Regions from separate parts of the Pantoea sp. NSTU24 genome, predicted to be linked through region 3. Evidence: predicted binding sites of a transcription regulator. Region 3 holds the regulator's gene; each other region holds the start of a gene.

Region 1 (4,304 bases), 530 kb from region 3:
ATGTGGCGGAATTTACCCACTACGTCGACGATCTGGAAACGCTCTATCTGAAAGAGATCGTCAGCGGTCACTACCAGCAGCGTTACGCGCTGGCGCACTCAATGGGGGGAGCCATCTTAACGCTGTTTCTGGCGCGTCAGCCGCAGGCGTTTCATGCGGCGGTCCTGGTGGCACCGATGTTTGGCATTGCGCTACCGTTGCCCTCTTTTCTGGCTCACCGGATTCTGGACTGGGCGGAGAAGCGACCGGCCGTGCGCGATGGCTATGCGCTGGGTACCGGACGCTGGCGCGCCCACCCGTTTGGCATTAACCGGCTGACACACAGTGCCGAGCGTTACCGGCGCAATCTGCGTTTTTATGCGGACGATCCGGCCATTCGCGTAGGCGGGCCAACCTACCACTGGGTACGTGAAGGCATCCATGCAGGCCGCAATATCCTCAGTCAGGTTGATAAGATCACCACGCCGCTGCTGCTGTTACAGGCCAGCGACGATCGGGTGGTCGATAACCGCTCGCAGGATCTTTTCTGTGCCGCGATGGCGGCGGCCGGCCATCCATGTGAAGGCAACACGCCACAGGTGATCGACGGTGCGCGTCACGAGATCCTGTTTGAAAAAGATGAGATGCGTGCCGAAGCACTCAATGCAGTGGTCGACTTTTTTTCATCGCATCACTGACGTTATTTATCCGACCGGTTAACACCGGCTGAACCAGCTATCCGAGGTTTTCATGTATCACATCGTTGCATCCGATCTGGATGGCACGCTGCTCTCCCCCGAACATCGCCTGACCCCTTTTGCGCGCGAAACGCTGCAGCAACTGGTCGCGAAAGAGATTCATTTTATTTTCGCCACTGGTCGTCACCATATCGATGTGGGCCAGATGCGCGACAGCCTGGCGATTCCGGCTTATATGATCACCTCGAACGGCGCGCGCGTGCACAACGCCCGCGGTGAGCTGGTGTTCAGCCACAATCTGGACGAAGATATCGCCAGCGATCTGTTCGGCCTGCAATATCATCACAGCGATATCCTGACGCACGTTTACCGTGACGATGAGTGGTTTGTCAGCCGTTCCAGCCCGGCTGAGCAGGACTATTTCCGTGAGTCGGTGTTTAACTACCAGGTCTATGAGCCAGGTCTGCTGCCGACCAATAACATCAGCAAGGTCTTTTTCACCTGCGAAAATCCTGAGCATCTGATCCCGATGGAGCAGGCCATTGAGGCGCGCTGGGGGGACCGGGTGAACGTCAGCTTCTCGCTGCCAACCTGTCTGGAAGTGATGGCGGGGGGCGTATCTAAAGGCCATGCGCTGGAAGCGGTCGCAAAACAGCTGGGCCACTCGCTGGAAAATTGTATCGCCTTTGGCGATGGCATGAATGACGTGGAGATGCTGAGCATGGCCGGAAAGGGCTATATCATGCAGAACGCGCATCAGCGGCTGAAAGAGACGTTGCCAGAGCTGGATGTAATTGGTTCCAATGCCGATGACGCGGTGCCGCAGCTGCTGCGCACGCTCTATCTGGCTTAAGCCTCCTGGATAAAAAAGGGCCGGATATCCGGCCCTTTTTTATTGCTTTCAGGCAATGTTCTTTTTGTGCCTGTTTTCACTGACCATGGTCAGCAGCAGCAGGATAACCGCCAGCACGCAGCCGGCAATCATCACCATGAAGCCACCATCCCAGCCGAAGTAATCAACGGTATAACCGACAATGGCGCTGGCGGCGACAGAGCCCCCCAGGTAGCCGAACAGGCCGGTGAAGCCTGCTGCCGTCCCCGCCGCTTTTTTCGGTGCCAGCTCCAGTGCGTGCAGACCAATCAGCATCACCGGACCGTAGATCAGGAAGCCAATGACAATCATGCAGGTCATATCAACCCCGGGATTGCCTGCCGGATTGAGCCAGTAGACCACGGTGGCGATAGTCACCAGCGTCATAAAGAAGACGCCGGTCGCGCCACGGTTGCCGCGGAAGACTTTGTCCGACATCCAGCCGCACAGCAGCGTTCCCGGAATTCCCGCATATTCATACAGGAAGTAAGCCCACGAAGACTTATCCAGCGTAAAGTGTTTCACTTCGCGCAGGTAGGTCGGCGACCAGTCTAGAATGCCGTAACGCAGCAGATAGACAAACACGTTGGCCAGCGCGATGTACCATAGCAGCTTATTCGGCAGCACATATTTCATGAAGATCTGTTTTGCCGTCAGCTCCTCTTCATGGCTGGCGTCATAGTCGGGCGGGTAGTCGTTTTTGTACGCTTCAATCGGTGGCAGACCACAGGACTGGGGTGTATCACGCATCAGCGCAAAGGCCAGAATCGCAATCGCAATGGCACCGAAAGCGGGCATATAGAGTGCCGCCTTCCAGTCGTTAAACCATGCCATCCCGAGCAGAAACAGCAGCGGCGGAATACCGCCACCCACGTTATGCGCACAGTTCCAGACCGAGACAATCCTGCCGCGCTCCTTCTGTGACCACCAGTGCACCATGGTGCGTCCGCAGGGCGGCCAGCCCATGCCCTGGAACCAGCCGCAGATAAACAGCAGCACGAACATCACCATGATGCTGGAGGTCGCCCAGGGAACGAACCCCATGATCAGCATGACCGCGGCGGCCAGAATCAGCCCGGCAGGTAAAAAGACGCGCGGGTTGGAGCGATCAGAGACAGATCCCATGATGAACTTGGAAAAGCCATAGGCAATAGAAATGCCCGACAAGGCAAAGCCCAGGTCACCGCGTGAAAAACCCTGCTCGACCAGATAGGGCATGGCGAGGGCAAAGTTTTTTCTGACCAGATAGTAGGCCGCATAACCAAAAAAGATCCCGATGAAAATTTGCCAGCGCAGACGACGGTAGAGAGGATCAATGCGATCCTCTGCCACCTGCGGCTGGCGTGGTGCAGGTTTAAAAATACTCAGCATCAGTGAGGCCCTCCAGGGCACATTATGGTTTTAATTCCCAGCAGGTTGGGGCAGGACGTGGATAAAACGAAATGGACAAAAGATGTTCCATTTCGCGCAAAGAATAGTGTTAGTTGCACCACGTTACTGTGATGAATGACACATTTGTTACAGTTTTATTACAGTTGAGAGCGAAAGTAATCACGGCATGGATTATTTCGCGCATTTTATCTGGCTGAAAACCGATTCCATCGACAGTTATGTCAGGACGTGTAAATGGCCACCGAAGCAGGCAATCCAGTCGCCTGGTTTGTGACCGGATGTCAACCAGATTTTACAGTCTCGCGGCGGCACATTGTTTACACTGGCGGCCTGTTAATTTCGGGGTTGTTACCGTGTTCTTACTGATTATTACCACTATTCTGTGGGCCTTCTCGTTCAGCCTGATTGGTGAATATCTCGCCGGTCAGGTGGATAGCTGGTTCTCTGTGCTGATGCGACTGGCGCTGGCTGCGCTGGTGTTTTTACCCTTTCTGCGCTGGCGCGGCTATCGTCCGTCAACGCTGCTGCTTTACATGCTGGTGGGGATGCTGCAGCTGGGGGTCATGTACCTGCTGAGTTTCGAAGCCTATCTCTACCTCAGCGTGTCGGAGTTCCTGCTGTTTACGGTGATGACGCCCCTCTATGTGACGCTGATTTATGACCTGATCAGTCGTCGCCGCCTGCGCATTGGCTACCTCTTCAGTGCGCTGCTGGCCGTGGCCGGGGCCGCGATTATCCGTTATGACAAAGTCAGCGATCATTTCTGGTTGGGTCTGCTGCTCGTGCAGCTCGCCAACATCTGCTTCGCGGCGGGAATGGTAGGGTATAAGCGTCTGCAGGAGACCCGTCCTATGCCGCAGCACACCGCCTTCTCCTGGTTTTATCTGGGCGCGGTCGCGATCGCGGTGATCGCCTGGTCCGCCTGGGGTAATCCGCAGAAACTGCCAACCACTTCACTGCAGTGGGGCATTCTGGTCTGGCTGGGCGTAGCCGCGTCCGGTCTTGGCTACTTTATGTGGAACTACGGGGCGACGCAGGTTGATGCCGGCACGCTGGGCATCATGAACAATATGCACGTTCCCGCCGGACTGCTGGTCAATCTGGCTATCTGGCAGGAGAAACCGCACTGGCCGAGCTTTATTGCGGGGGCACTGGTGATCGTCGCCTCGCTATGGGTGCACAGGCGCTGGGTGGTCGGGCGGAATGATCGGACATAAGCCGAAAGGGGCGCGCTGAAACAGAGGATAAGCCAGCGTTGAGAGCGGCGACGGAGGGAACGGCCGCCGCGGCTGGCACATCTGATCGCGACGGAATCTTATCGTCCTGTGCATCGGCCGGGCCTGAGAGGGCCGGGCCGTACAGCC
Region 2 (4,304 bases), 2.8 Mb from region 3:
CCCGGCCGTTGACTTCATCCACGCAGGTGGTGGTGACGGCAATTTTCTCCTGCTCATTCAGCACAAAAAATTCGCCGTTAGTGCCGCCGCAGAAGATCCCGTTACCGGCATTGATTTGTCGTCTGACCTGCTCGCGCTGCGTGACCGGATCAAAGGCCCCTTCACGGTCAAAAGTGGTGACGATGGCCGTCAGAATGCCCTCTATTTTCTTATTCATAACAATCCTCATTACGCCTGGCAGGAAGGAAACAGTGTCAGGTAGATGGCGCGCACATCGTCAGCGCTGACAGTCATCGGCACATTTTTCATCAGGCGCTGAACGTCGAGTGCCGCTTCCACCAAATAGGACAGGTGATCCGGGCTGATGCCCAGCTCTTCGAGACTGGCAGGCAGCTGCAGCCGCGCGACCAACGCGGTGAAATAATTCACCAGCGCATGGGATTTCTCTTCATCGCTTAAATGGCTGTCGGCATCGGGCAGCAGGTCATAGGCCTGAGCGAACTTGCTCACTGCCGCAGGACGGACAAAGCGCATGCAGGGTGCCAGCAGAATGGCGTTAGCGACCCCGTGTGGCAGATGATATTTGCCGCCGAGCGGATAGGAGAGGGCATGCACCAGATGGGTACCGGCATGGGCGATGGCTGCGCCGCCATAGTAAGAGGCCCAGAGCATCTCCAGCCGTGCCTGTAAATTGTCGGGCTCACGCAGGGTGGTCTCAAGATGCGTAAACAGCTTCTTCATGCCGGTCAGTGCATAGTTGTCGCTAACCGGATTGGCGACGTTGGCCGTGAAGCACTCAATCAGATGGCAGAGCGCATCAATGCCGGTCGAAGAGGCGATGTGGGCGGGCATGCTGGTCGTGAGTTCCGGCACCAGCGCCACCACATCCGGCAGCATCACCGGGGAAATAATACCGACTTTAGTCTCTTTCTCCGGGATAGCCAGAATCGCATTGGGCGTGGCTTCAGAACCGGTTCCGGCGGTGGTCGGAATCAGTATCGAACGGGTGCGGCGCTGCGGCTTTTCACCTGCCAGCAGGGCGTCGAGCGACGGTGCTGTATCAAGGCAGAGCACAGAGAGCAGCTTCGCCACATCCAGTACGCTGCCACCGCCGATGCCGATCACCATGTCAGCCTGCTGATGGGGAAGCGTCGCCAGGATCGCGGCGACATCGTGCTGGCTAGGCTCAGGCGGGACGCTGTTGACCAGGCAGAGCTGCGGAATCCGATCCCGCAGTTGCCCTATCAGCGCCTGTACCGCCGGAATCGCCTCAATATTACGATCCGTGACCACCACTGCGGCAGAGACGCCCTGTAGCAGATAGCGCATGTCATTCAGCGCCTGGTAGCCGCTGATTACCGTGCTGTTAATGTTCATTTCATCCCCTCTTTACCGTCGCAGCGAAGCACATGATTAATTTTGCTCAGCGCAATGCGAATCAAGTCACTCTGTGTGGCTAAATTTATAAGGCATATCGATTTCGATTAATTTGAACTTGCTCACATATAATCAATCATGATTGAATATAATCAAATGCAGCGGCAATTGCCTGACAGGAGTAAGGATGAACTCATCAATATGGAAAACACCGGTGCTGGTCATCGCTGATGACTTTACCGGTGCCAACGATGCCGGAAGCGGACTGGCCCGGGCCGGTGCCCGCGTGCAGGTGCTGTTTGGCCTGGAGGCGTCGTTGCCGGATGAGGTGGCGGATGTACTGGTCATCAGCACCGATAGCCGGGCCGTCAGCGCCGGGCAGGCGGCGGCACGCGTCACGCAGGTGGTGCAGCACTACACGACACAGTTTCAGCCGGGCTGGCTGTTTAAGAAGATGGACTCCACGCTGCGCGGCAACGCCGGTACGGAAACAGTGGCAGCGTTGCGCGCCAGCGGCAAAACCCTGGCGCTGGTGGTGCCGGCGGTGCCGCGACTGGGCCGCACGACACGGCAGGGTCACGTATGGGTCGATCAGCGTTTGCTGACGGAAACCGAATTTGCCAGCGATCCCAAAACCCCGATCCGCAGCGCCCGCGTTCTCGATCAGATGCAGATCGACGGCGCGGAGATCGATCTCGCGACGCTGCGCAGCGATCGGCTTGATGCTGTACTGGCCGCGGCGCAGGGGGTGGTGGTGGTGGATGCCGAAAATGAGGCCGATCTGACGCGGCTGATTGCGGCGGCGGCGCGACTGCACGAGAAGCCGCTGCTGGTCGGGGCCGCCGGATTAAGCGATGCGCTGGGCGCGGCGCTCTCGGTTCGCCCGGCCCGGCCGGTGCTGGCGGTAGTGGGATCGATGAGTGACAGCGCGCAGCAGCAAATCGCTGTCCTGCAGCAGCAGCGGCCCGTTGCGATTGTGGACGTCGATATTGCTCAGCTGTTTCAGCAACCCGCGTGGCCGGATCGGACGCGCTGGATCGCGCAGGCAGCTGACGCGCTGCGGGCCGGTCGCCACACGGTGATCCGCACCTGTCAGCATCGCGCTCAGCGCCACGCGATCGATGCGCTCTGCCAGCAGCACAGTCTGACGCGCCAGCAACTGGGTGAGGCGATCTGCCAGTTGCTGGGTGAGATGACCTTAAGCCTCTGCCGCGCCGCGCTGCCGCATGCGCTCTATCTGTCAGGGGGCGACGTGGCGATCGCCGTCGCGCAAGCGCTGGGTGCCAGCGGCTTCAACATTCAGGGTCTGGTGGCGGATTGTGTGCCGCACGGGGTTCTGCTTAGCAGTGAATTTACTCTGCCGGTGATGACCAAAGCGGGTGGCTTTGGTGATGCGAATACGCTGGTAGCAGCCATTGGTTTTATTGAGGAGAAGTCGAGTGAGTAAAATTATTGCGATTACGATGGGCGACCCGGCGGGCATCAGTCCGGAAATCATTATCAAATCACTCTCTGAAGGTGAGCTGAATGGGATTCCTGCCGTAGTGATTGGCTGCGCCAGCACGCTGCGTCGCATCATGGCAATGAACATTACACCCCAGGCTGAATTACGGGTGCTGGATCGGGTGCAGGATGCGCACTTTGCGCCGGGCATCATTAATGTCATTGATGAGCCGCTGGCGGATCCCGCCGCCCTGAAGCCTGGCGTCGTGCAGAAAGAGGCGGGCGATCTGGCGTGGCGCTGCGTGAAGCGGGCAACCGCCCTGGCGCTGGCGGGGGAGGTTCACGCCATTGCCACCGCACCGCTGAACAAAGAGGCAATGCATGCCGCCGGTCATCTCTATCCGGGACACACCGAACTGCTGGCGCACCTGACCGACACCAGAGATTACGCGATGGTGCTCTACACCGACAAACTGAAAGTCATCCATGTCACGACCCACATCGCACTGCGCAAATTCCTCGACACGCTGAACCAGACGCGCATCAAAACGGTGATAGAGATGGCGGACAGCTTCCTGCGCCGTGTGGGTAATCACGCCCCGCGCATCGCGGTGGCGGGGGTTAATCCGCACGCCGGAGAAAACGGGCTGTTCGGGGATGAGGAGATTACGACGGTCGCGCCCGCGATTCAGGCGATGAAAGCGCAGGGCATAGACGTTTACGGACCCTGTCCGCCGGATACCGTGTTCCTGCAATGCCAGGAGGGGCTGTATGACATGGTGGTAGCGATGTACCACGATCAGGGACACATTCCGCTTAAGCTGCTGGGCTTTTATGATGGCGTGAATATCACCGCAGGCCTGCCGTTTATCCGGACGTCTGCTGACCACGGTACGGCGTTTGATATCGCCTGGACAGGTAAAGCGAAGTCTGACAGCATGGCGATCTCAATTAAACTTGCGATGCAGCTCGCTTAGGGAACTATGAACGGACAGAGCCGTCTTGATCAGATTATGGATTATCTGAAAAGTCATAATCTGGTGACTGTTGAGCAACTGGTTAATGCCATCTCCGCCTCACCCGCGACAATCCGGCGCGATCTGATTAAGCTGGATAAAGAGGGCGTAATCAGCCGCAGTCATGGTGGCGTTACGCTGAACCGTTTTATTCCTGCCCAGCCCACCACGCTTGAGAAGCTGCAGCGTAATCTGGCGGAAAAACAGGCGATCGCGACCTCTGCCGCCAGTTTTGTCCGGGCGGGAGATGCGGTCGTGCTGGATGCGGGCACCACCATGCTGGAGCTGGCGCGTCAGCTTACGCATCTGCCGCTGCGGGTCATCACCGCAGACCTGCACATTGCGCTATTTCTGTCTGAGTTTAAGCAGATCGAAGTCACGATTATCGGTGGCCGAATTGACGACTCCAGCCAGTCCTGTGTGGGAGAGCATGGTCGCCGGTTGTTGCGCAGTATCAACCCAGACATC
Region 3 (4,304 bases):
TCAGATGATCGAGAATGCGGCGCACATGCTGCTCCACGACCGTGACCGGCCCCTCACTGATATTTTCCAGCTCATCCAGCAGGTTGACCTGTGAACTTGCCCCATCATATTCCAGCCGCTGCTGGCACCGCTGCAGCGCGATTTCACAGGATTGCAGATAGCGTTCGGCCAGTGAGGCGGTGAGCATGGTGTGTTCGCGCGCCAGAATCGTCATCGCATTAATATGCTCGACAATAAACTGGCTGTGCGTCACCCACAGCCGCATATCTTTCAGATACTGAGCGTTGAACGCCGGCTCCTGCATTGCCTGATTAAGGGAATTGAACAGCGCATTGTGTGCCTGATTCACCTGCACACGCTGGTAAGCCAGCTTGTCCGGTGATTGCTCATTGCCCAGCAACAGCCGGAGTGCATCCTGATAGGTTTCCAGCGCATCATGCGCGTTCTGTCGCAGCAAGCCGCTCTGCCACTGCGGCCAGAGCCAGAGCATTCCGCCAAAAGCGATCAGGCAGCCCATCAGCGTATCCATCAGTCGCGGCAGCAGAAACTGTGCGCCGTTCAGCGACAGCAGCTGCAGCGAGTACACGGCGGTCACCGTGAAGCCGATCATCGACCAGCCATAAAACTGGCGGGTAAAGCGGTAGCTGATAAAGGTGATCGCCAGCATGATCAGCAGCACCAGCGACTCCGGCACCGCCAGACGCAGCGTGGCGGCCGCAATCACCAGCCCGGCAAAGGTGCCCAGCGCCCGGTGCTGGATGCGGACACGGGTGGCACTGTAGCCGTTCTGGCTGACGAACATAATGGTCATCAGGATCCAGTAGGGCTTGGGAATGTTGAAGAACAGCGCCAGCGCGCTGCCCAGCATCAGCATGACTGCAAAGCGAGCGGCGGTGCGCAGTGACGAGGAGCGCAGCGAGAGGTAGCTGCGCAGGGCGGGCAGCAGCGGCAGGCGGCGCTGGCGATCGGCCATCAGGTCGCGCTGATAAAGCGGTTTCTGCGTTCGCAGGACCCGGGCAATCCGGTTGAAGTGATACAGGCAGAAATGCCCCACCGGATTGTTGGGATGCTGATGCGCGATTTTCTCCAGCGCGCCGAGCTGTTTGTCCATTGCAAAACGTTCGGGCAGGCGGTGGTAAAGAATATTATCCGCCAGCACCCACAGCCGGGCCGAGATGGTTTTGGCATTCCAGCGGATCACCGCTTCGGCATGGCTCTGCTCGACCAGCTTCTGCACCTCTTCCGGCCGATGCAGGCTGACCGAGATATGCTCCTGCAGATCCAGCGCCACCTGAAAGGCGCGCGTCAGCCGCTTGTGGCTGTGGTCGCGGCTGGCCGACAGCATGTGCATCTGCTGATAACAGGTGTTGATCAGATCGACCACCTTCTGCTGGCGAGCCAGCAACGGCGGCAGGGCCTTTTCCGGGTCGGTCAGCTGCGTCAGCAGGGTATATTTGGCGTCGCAGTAGTTAGCCAGCTCGCGGTAGATCAGACTCAGGCTCTCGCGCATCGGCTGCTCTTTCCACAGCCAGAACCAGAACCAGTTAAACAGCCCGTACCAGAGCGTACCGCCAATATAGAGCAGCGGCGGAACATAGATCGGCATGCGACCGACCAGGCTCAGGGTAAAGATAGCGGCGATAAGGGTGCCGGGCAGCAGACGACCATGCAGCGGGCTGATCTCGCCGGTTACGCCGAGCAGCAGGGGCATGATCAACAGGATCAGCGGCAGCGGCACCGTCTGCAGAGTGAGCCACTGGATCAGGAAGCTACCGAGGGCAAACAGGCTGCCACCCACGATCAGGCGTTTGAAGAAGCGTTTATGCGGTGTATCCAGACCAGCGATGTTGCAGCAGGCAGGCACCAGCGAGAAGAGCAGGCCTTTTTGCAGGTCGCCAGTCAGCCAGCCCAGCGCGACCGGCAGGCAGAGCACCAGCGTCTGCCGCAAGGCGTAGTTCACTTCAGGATGGTAAATTATTCGACGCCACATCGGCTCAGCACAAACAATAACGGCGTGATGTTGCCATCACGCCGTGGGTGACAGGAATTAGCGGGTGCCGTAAACGACGATGGTTTTGCCGTGTGCAGAGATCAGATTCTGATCTTCCAGCATCTTCAGAATACGGCCCACGGTTTCACGTGAACAACCAACAATCTGGCCAATTTCCTGACGCGTAATTTTAATTTGCATGCCGTCGGGATGCGTCATGGCATCTGGCTGTTTCGCCAGGTTGAGCAGGGTCTGTGCAATGCGTCCGGTGACGTCGAGGAAAGCGAGATTACCCACTTTTTCGGACGTGACCTGCAGGCGACGCGCCATCTGCGACGAGAGTCGCATCAGGATGTCAGGGTTAACCTGAATCAGCTGACGGAATTTCTTGTAGGAAATCTCTGCCACTTCACACGCACTTTTCGCACGTACCCAGGCGCTGCGCTCCTGGCCTTCTTCGAACAGGCCAAGCTCACCAATAAAATCACCCTGATTCAGGTAGGAAAGAATCATCTCTTTGCCTTCTTCATCTTTAATCAGAACCGCGACGGAACCTTTCACGATGTAGTAAAGCGTTTCTGCTTTTTCACCTTGATGAATCAGCGTACTTTTGGATGGATACTTGTGAATATGGCAATGGGACAGGAACCATTCGAGTGTAGGGTCTGTTTGCGGTTTGCCGAGAACCATTCGCTATTATCCTCTGTTGTAATCGTGCCCAAAATACAGGGGGCAGTTTTCCCTGTCAGGCGGTGAAAGCTTCAAGCGTTTTCCCTTTCAGGAAATTATTCGGGCCGCATCAGGCGCAGTGCGCATCATTCTTCCCGGCTTCGTCATCGGGTGACGAAAACTATTTTCAGCACTGTTTGTAGCACAGCTTTAGCCGACTGTCTTCTGTTGTCTCGCTTCAGCTACAGGCGGATTTCTCCGGATTGCTGTTTACCAGGGGAAAGCGTACTCTGGCGACAAAACAGCGTATTCCGGAGTAAAAATCATGCAGGCAAGAGTGAAATGGGTAGAAGGACTGACATTCCTTGGAGAATCCTCATCCGGCCATCAGATCCTGATGGATGGCAATTCGGGGGATAAAGCGCCCAGTCCAATGGAGATGGTGCTGATGGCGGCGGGTGGGTGCAGCGCGATCGACGTAGTCTCAATTCTGCAAAAAGGCCGCAACGATGTGGCTGATTGCGAAGTAAAATTGACCTCAGAACGTCGTGAAGAGGCACCGCGAATCTTTACGCACATCAACCTGCATTTTATCGTTAGTGGCAAATCGCTCCAGGATAAAGCGGTCTCACGCGCGGTGGATCTTTCGGCGGAAAAATATTGCTCGGTCGCCATCATGCTGGGTAAAGGCGTGACAATGACGCACAGCTACGAAGTCATTGAGTTATAATAGCCGCAGGTTTTTTAACGTGAGTGGCCGTCCGTTATAAGACCTGACCCGGGCAGGGAATCCGCGTTGAGATTGTGCCTGCGCAGGAAATGGGGTCAGATCGGAACGTCGCCTGAGCCCATTGCTGGCCGCGCGATTGCGCATCTCATCCCTGATGTGCGCCCGTAGCCGGGCCAACGCATTGCGGTGTTCAAAAACGCGCCCGGCGTTTTGGTCCTGGGCGCGGGACGCTTTCCTCTTCTGCCCCGGTTCCCTGTGTGTTGAGCTAATGCACTGTCCGATCCTGTGTGCCCAGGTTTTGTCTGTAGCGACATTCCTGAAACCTGCGCATTCATTCCCTCACTCTATCCGTTTACCTTCCATCAGCCGCTTCACCAGCGGGCCCATAATCAGCTCCATCGCCAGGCCCATTTTGCCGCCGGGCACGACCAGCGTATTGATGTGCGAGATAAAAGAGCCCTGCAGCATCGCCAGCAGATAGGGGAAGTCGATATCTTCCAGCGCCTGAAAATGAATCACCACAAAACTCTCATCCAGTGACGGGATGGCGCGAGCGGCAAACGGGTTTGAGGTGTCCACGGTCGGGACGCGCTGAAAGTTGATATGGGTTCGTGAGAACTGTGGCGTGATGAAGTTGATGTAATCTTCCATCGACCGGACGACGGAATCCATCACCGCTTCACGGGAGTGACCACGCTCGCTGGTATCGCGTACCAGCTTCTGGATCCACTCAAGGTTAACAATCGGGACCACGCCCACCAGCAGATCGACCTGCTTTGCCACGTTGTGCTGCGCCGTCACCACGCCGCCGTGCAGACCCTCATAGAAAAGGATGTCGGTGTTCTGCGGCAGCGGCTGCCATGGTGTGAAGGTGCCGGGCACCTGATTCCACGGCACCGCCTCATCGTAGGTGTG
Region 4 (4,304 bases), 1.6 Mb from region 3:
AAAAACAAAGGGTTCAGTTGCCAGCGCGGACACCGAAATGCTTTTTGCGCCAGCCAGCGGGTGTGCCTTGTGCACTACGGCAAACAGCGGCTCACTCAGCAGTAACTGATGCTGGAGTCCGGCAGGCAGTGAGGTATTGCGCATCACGCCCAGGTCGAGCCGTCCATCGAGTAGCGGCGCCAGCTGCTGGCGGGTGTTGATCTCCTGCATCTGAATATGCACCTGCGGCCAGCGCTGCCGGAAACGGTAAAGAGCATCAGAAACCACCGCGGTAAAGGGCGCGGAGGAGGTAAAGCCAATACGCAACTCTCCCTCTTCCCCCCGATGCAGGCGGGCGGCGCGTTCGGCAGCCTGCTCAACCTGCAACAGAATCGTCCGGGCATCACTCAGCAGCTGCGCACCTGCCGCCGTGAGCTGCACGCTGCGGTTGGTGCGATGAAAAAGTTTTGCCCCGGTTTCCGCTTCCAGCTGGATGATTTGCTGACTGAGCGGCGGCTGGGAGATATTGAGCCGCTGTGCCGCCCGCCCGAAATGAAGCTCTTCTGCCACCGCCACAAAGTAGCGCAAATGTCGCAGCTCAATATTCATAGCTTAAACGTCTTATTTGAGATTATTAATATATTAGACATCATAATTGCGCTTTCCTAAGCTGACCACAGGTATTCTGACTAAGGAAAACGGCGTGAGTCGCTCAATACAGGCCACCGTGGATGAAAATGCGGCGCCAGATGCGCCAGCATCCGCTGTGGCTTCAGGTTATATCCGCCGGGGGACGCCGCAGTTTATGCGCGTGACGCTGGCACTGTTCTCTGCCGGGCTGGCCACCTTTGCCCTGCTCTATTGTGTTCAGCCGATCCTGCCTGTTCTCTCCAGGCAGTTCGGCGTGTCGCCCGCGGCCAGCAGCCTGTCGCTCTCTATCTCTACGGGTCTGATGGCTCTGGGGTTGCTGATTACCGGGCCGCTCTCGGATGCGATTGGACGTAAATCGGTGATGGTCACCGCCCTGATGCTGGCGGCGCTCTGTACCCTGCTCTCGGCCATGATGACCAGCTGGCATGGCATCCTGCTGATGCGGGCGCTGATGGGGTTGTCGCTCAGTGGCGTGGCGGCTGTCGGGATGACCTATCTGAGCGAAGAGATGGATGTACGGGTTGTCGCCTTTTCGATGGGGCTCTATATCAGCGGTAACTCAATTGGCGGAATGAGCGGACGTCTGCTGAGCGGGGTGCTGACCGACCTGTTCACCTGGCGGATTGCTGTGGCAGTCATCGGCTGCTTCTCGCTAACGTCGGCGCTGATGTTCTGGAAGATCCTGCCTGCCTCGCGCCATTTCCGTCCCATTCCACTGCGCCCGCGTAACCTGATGATTAACTTCCGGCTGCACTGGCGCGATCCGGGTCTGCCGTGGCTGTTTGCCGAAGGATTTCTGCTGATGGGCGCCTTCGTCACGCTGTTTAACTATATCGGCTACCGTCTGCTGGATGCGCCCTGGCACCTCAGTCAGGCGGTGGTAGGGCTGTTGTCGGTGGTTTACCTGACCGGATCATGGAGTTCGCCCAAGGCAGGTGCGCTGACCAGCCGTCTGGGGCGCGGGCCGGTGATGCTGGGTGCCACCGCGATGATGCTGCTGGGCCTGCTGATGACCGCCTTTAACGCGCTCTGGCTGATTCTGCCCGGCATGATGCTATTCACTGCGGGCTTTTTTGCCGCGCATGCCGTAGCCAGCGGCTGGATTGGCCCGCGCGCGCGCCGGGCGCGGGGGCAGGCTTCGTCGCTCTATCTGTTCAGCTACTACGCAGGTTCCAGCGTGGCGGGCACCCTGGGCGGCTTCTTCTGGCATGACTACGGCTGGAACGGTATTACGCTCTTTATCAGTAGCCTGCTGATTCTGGCGCTGCTGGTTGCCTGGCGGCTGCATAGCAAAAAACTCTGACGAGTCCCGCCTGATCCGGCTTCGCGCCGGGTCTGGCGCGGCCTGCTTCTGACCTTATCCCGCCAATCAGCTCACCACAACGCCTGCGTTTCCCGCTATAATCGTTTGTATTGAAATAATTCGTCTGCTTTGCCTTTTCACGGCAACAAGGAACGCCTGTGGCCCTCTACTATTACGTCAATAAACAATCGGGATATAACGATAATCATGTGGTACATGCGGCAGGCTGCCCCTGGCTGCCTGACATGGATAACAGATTGTTTCTGGGCAGTTTTTACCACGTGAACGCCGCTATCCTGCAGGCTAAAAAATATTATGCGGGTGCCATTGGCTGTGAGAACTGCTGCCCGGTTAGCCACCCTGACGAGCTGGACGGTCAGCAAAGCGTGGCCCTGAAGCACACGCCCTTCTCACGCTAGTCAGACAGGCGGCCCGCGACGGCTATATCGCACCCGGCCGCCATCCCTTCCGCTGAAACGGATTCGAAAATTTCCGCACGAAAAACGCGTTATCAGGTTTCTCTTCCCGTGTTATTCACTACAATGTTCAGTAATTTGTGACGCAGGTCACTTTCATGGGATGGTCTGCTCCATCCTGACCCGCTGTACTGACTGATTTGACACCTCAATGCAACCAACAACTGTTTCACGTAAAACGGCCTGGCTTCGCGTCGTCCTGCTGGCCATCGCCGCCTTTGTTTTTAATACCACCGAATTTGTTCCGGTTGGCCTGTTGTCCGATATCGCGGCGGACTTCTCCATGCAGACGGCGGATGTCGGGATTATGCTGACCATCTACGCCTGGGTCGTGGCTCTGCTCTCCCTGCCGCTGATGCTGCTGACCCGCAACGTCGAGCGACGGCTGCTGCTGGGCGTGCTTTTCGCCGTCTTTGTGATCAGCCATGCGCTCTCAACCGTCGCGTGGGATTTCTGGTCGCTGATGGTATCCCGGGTTGGCATCGCCCTGTCGCACGCCGTGTTCTGGTCGATCACCGCCTCGCTGGCGATCAGGGTGGCACCGGCCGGTAAAAAGACCCAGGCGCTCAGCATGCTGGCGACCGGTACGGCCCTGGCGATGGTGCTGGGTGTGCCGATTGGCCGTGTGGTGGGGCAGTATCTGGGCTGGCGCACCACCTTTGGCGCGATTGGTCTGTCGGCGCTGGTGCTGATGATTATGCTGGTGCGGATCCTGCCACGCCTGCCCAGCGAACACACCGGTTCTCTCAGCAGCGTGCCGATGCTGTTTCGGCGTCCGGCGCTGGTCAGCATGTATCTGCTGGTGACGCTGGTGGTAACCGCGCACTACACCGCCTACAGCTATATCGAACCCTTTATGCAGAACGTGGCGCAATCCAGCGGCAATTTCACCACCCTGCTGCTGCTGCTGTTTGGCTCTGCGGGCATTGTCGGCAGCATTCTGTTCAGCACGCTGGGCAATAAATTTCCCTCAGCACTGCTGATTGCCGCGATTGCACTGATTACCCTCTGCATGGGACTGCTGATTTTTGCGGCCATCCGCCCTGCTGCCATCTCTACGCTCTGCATTGTCTGGGGAATGGCGATGATGATGATCGGTCTGGCGATGCAGGTGCGGGTTCTGTCGCTGGCACCGGATGCCACAGATGTGGCGATGTCGCTGATGTCCGGCATCTATAACATCGGTATCGGCGCGGGCGCGCTGCTGGGGAATCAGGTGAGTCTGCATCTGGGCATGGCAGAAGTCGGCAACGTCGGCGGGATGATCGGTCTGATCGCCCTGCTCTGGTGTGTCTATATCTTCCGCCGTTATCCGCAGCTGCGCAGTAACGGCTAGACGCCCGCTGCGCGCATAAAAAAGGCTTCAGATACGCAGGTTATCTGAAGCCTGTTCGCCATACTTCGTGACGGGCATTACTTATAAAGAATGGCGGTGCCATGCAGGTTGTTGTTGCCAGAGGTCGAAGTGATGCGGAAAGACTTTGCGCCGGCATCGCTGGCCTTTTCTGACAGCTGCTGCTCCAGCGACGTCAGGCTGGTGCTGCCTGTTGCGCTGATTACGCCTGTTTTCTGCTGGTCCAGCGGAGTCGTACTGACCTGCTGTGCCGCGACGCTGGCAAATGAAAAGCTGCTCAGCAGCGCCGCCGCCATCATCATCGTGACTCTTTTCATCTTATCTGCCTCCGGGTTCCAACGCACTTCTCTTAGCTGAAACATTTCCGTTACTGGTAGATCACCGCGGTGCCGTGCAGCTTGTTCTGGCCGCTGGTTGAGGTGATGCGGAACGATTTCGCACCGGCTTCATCCGCTTTCGCATTCAGCTGCGCTTCAACCGAGGTCAGATTGCTGCCGCCCTGAACGGCGATAGTGCCGACAGGCTGCTGATTCGCCGGTTC

Evidence for each region. The regulator CRP, encoded in region 3, controls carbon source genes, mostly activating them, when cyclic AMP is high. The targets are predictions, from matches to a motif close to ATGTGANNNNNNTCACAT.
Region 1: glpT (glycerol-3-phosphate transporter) is a predicted target of CRP. The motif match lies at 3,046-3,063, and genes of this name have one in related genera.
Region 2: ACLHDD_RS00560 (iron-containing alcohol dehydrogenase) is a predicted target of CRP. The motif match lies at 1,488-1,505, and genes of this name have one in related genera.
Region 4: ACLHDD_RS06455 (sugar transporter) is a predicted target of CRP. The motif match lies at 2,488-2,505, and genes of this name have one in related genera.

Annotation. Positions count from the first base shown of each region.
Region 1 covers NZ_JBKIWZ010000001.1:3,424,990-3,429,293, forward strand. Annotated here, with positions in the region: gene pldB (lysophospholipase L2) at 1-677, shown strand, start outside; gene yigL (sugar/pyridoxal phosphate phosphatase YigL) at 730-1,530, shown strand; gene glpT (glycerol-3-phosphate transporter) at 1,579-2,919, opposite strand; gene ACLHDD_RS16305 (carboxylate/amino acid/amine transporter) at 3,294-4,157, shown strand.
Region 2 covers NZ_JBKIWZ010000001.1:133,976-138,279, forward strand. Annotated here, with positions in the region: gene ACLHDD_RS00555 (dihydrodipicolinate synthase family protein) at 1-217, opposite strand, end outside; gene ACLHDD_RS00560 (iron-containing alcohol dehydrogenase) at 229-1,377, opposite strand; gene dtnK (D-threonate kinase) at 1,565-2,824, shown strand; gene ACLHDD_RS00570 (D-threonate 4-phosphate dehydrogenase) at 2,817-3,797, shown strand; gene ACLHDD_RS00575 (DeoR/GlpR family DNA-binding transcription regulator) at 3,804-4,304, shown strand, end outside.
Region 3 covers NZ_JBKIWZ010000001.1:2,896,002-2,900,305, reverse strand. Annotated here, with positions in the region: gene ACLHDD_RS13910 (YccS/YhfK family putative transporter) at 1-1,990, opposite strand, end outside; gene crp (cAMP-activated global transcriptional regulator CRP) at 2,048-2,680, opposite strand; gene ACLHDD_RS13900 (OsmC family protein) at 2,985-3,389, shown strand; gene ACLHDD_RS13895 (phosphoribulokinase) at 3,729-4,304, opposite strand, start outside.
Region 4 covers NZ_JBKIWZ010000001.1:1,317,029-1,321,332, forward strand. Annotated here, with positions in the region: gene ACLHDD_RS06440 (LysR family transcriptional regulator) at 1-588, opposite strand, end outside; gene ACLHDD_RS06445 (MFS transporter) at 683-1,933, shown strand; gene ACLHDD_RS06450 (hypothetical protein) at 2,092-2,352, shown strand; gene ACLHDD_RS06455 (sugar transporter) at 2,561-3,745, shown strand; gene bhsA (multiple stress resistance protein BhsA) at 3,823-4,080, opposite strand; gene bhsA (multiple stress resistance protein BhsA) at 4,131-4,304, opposite strand, start outside.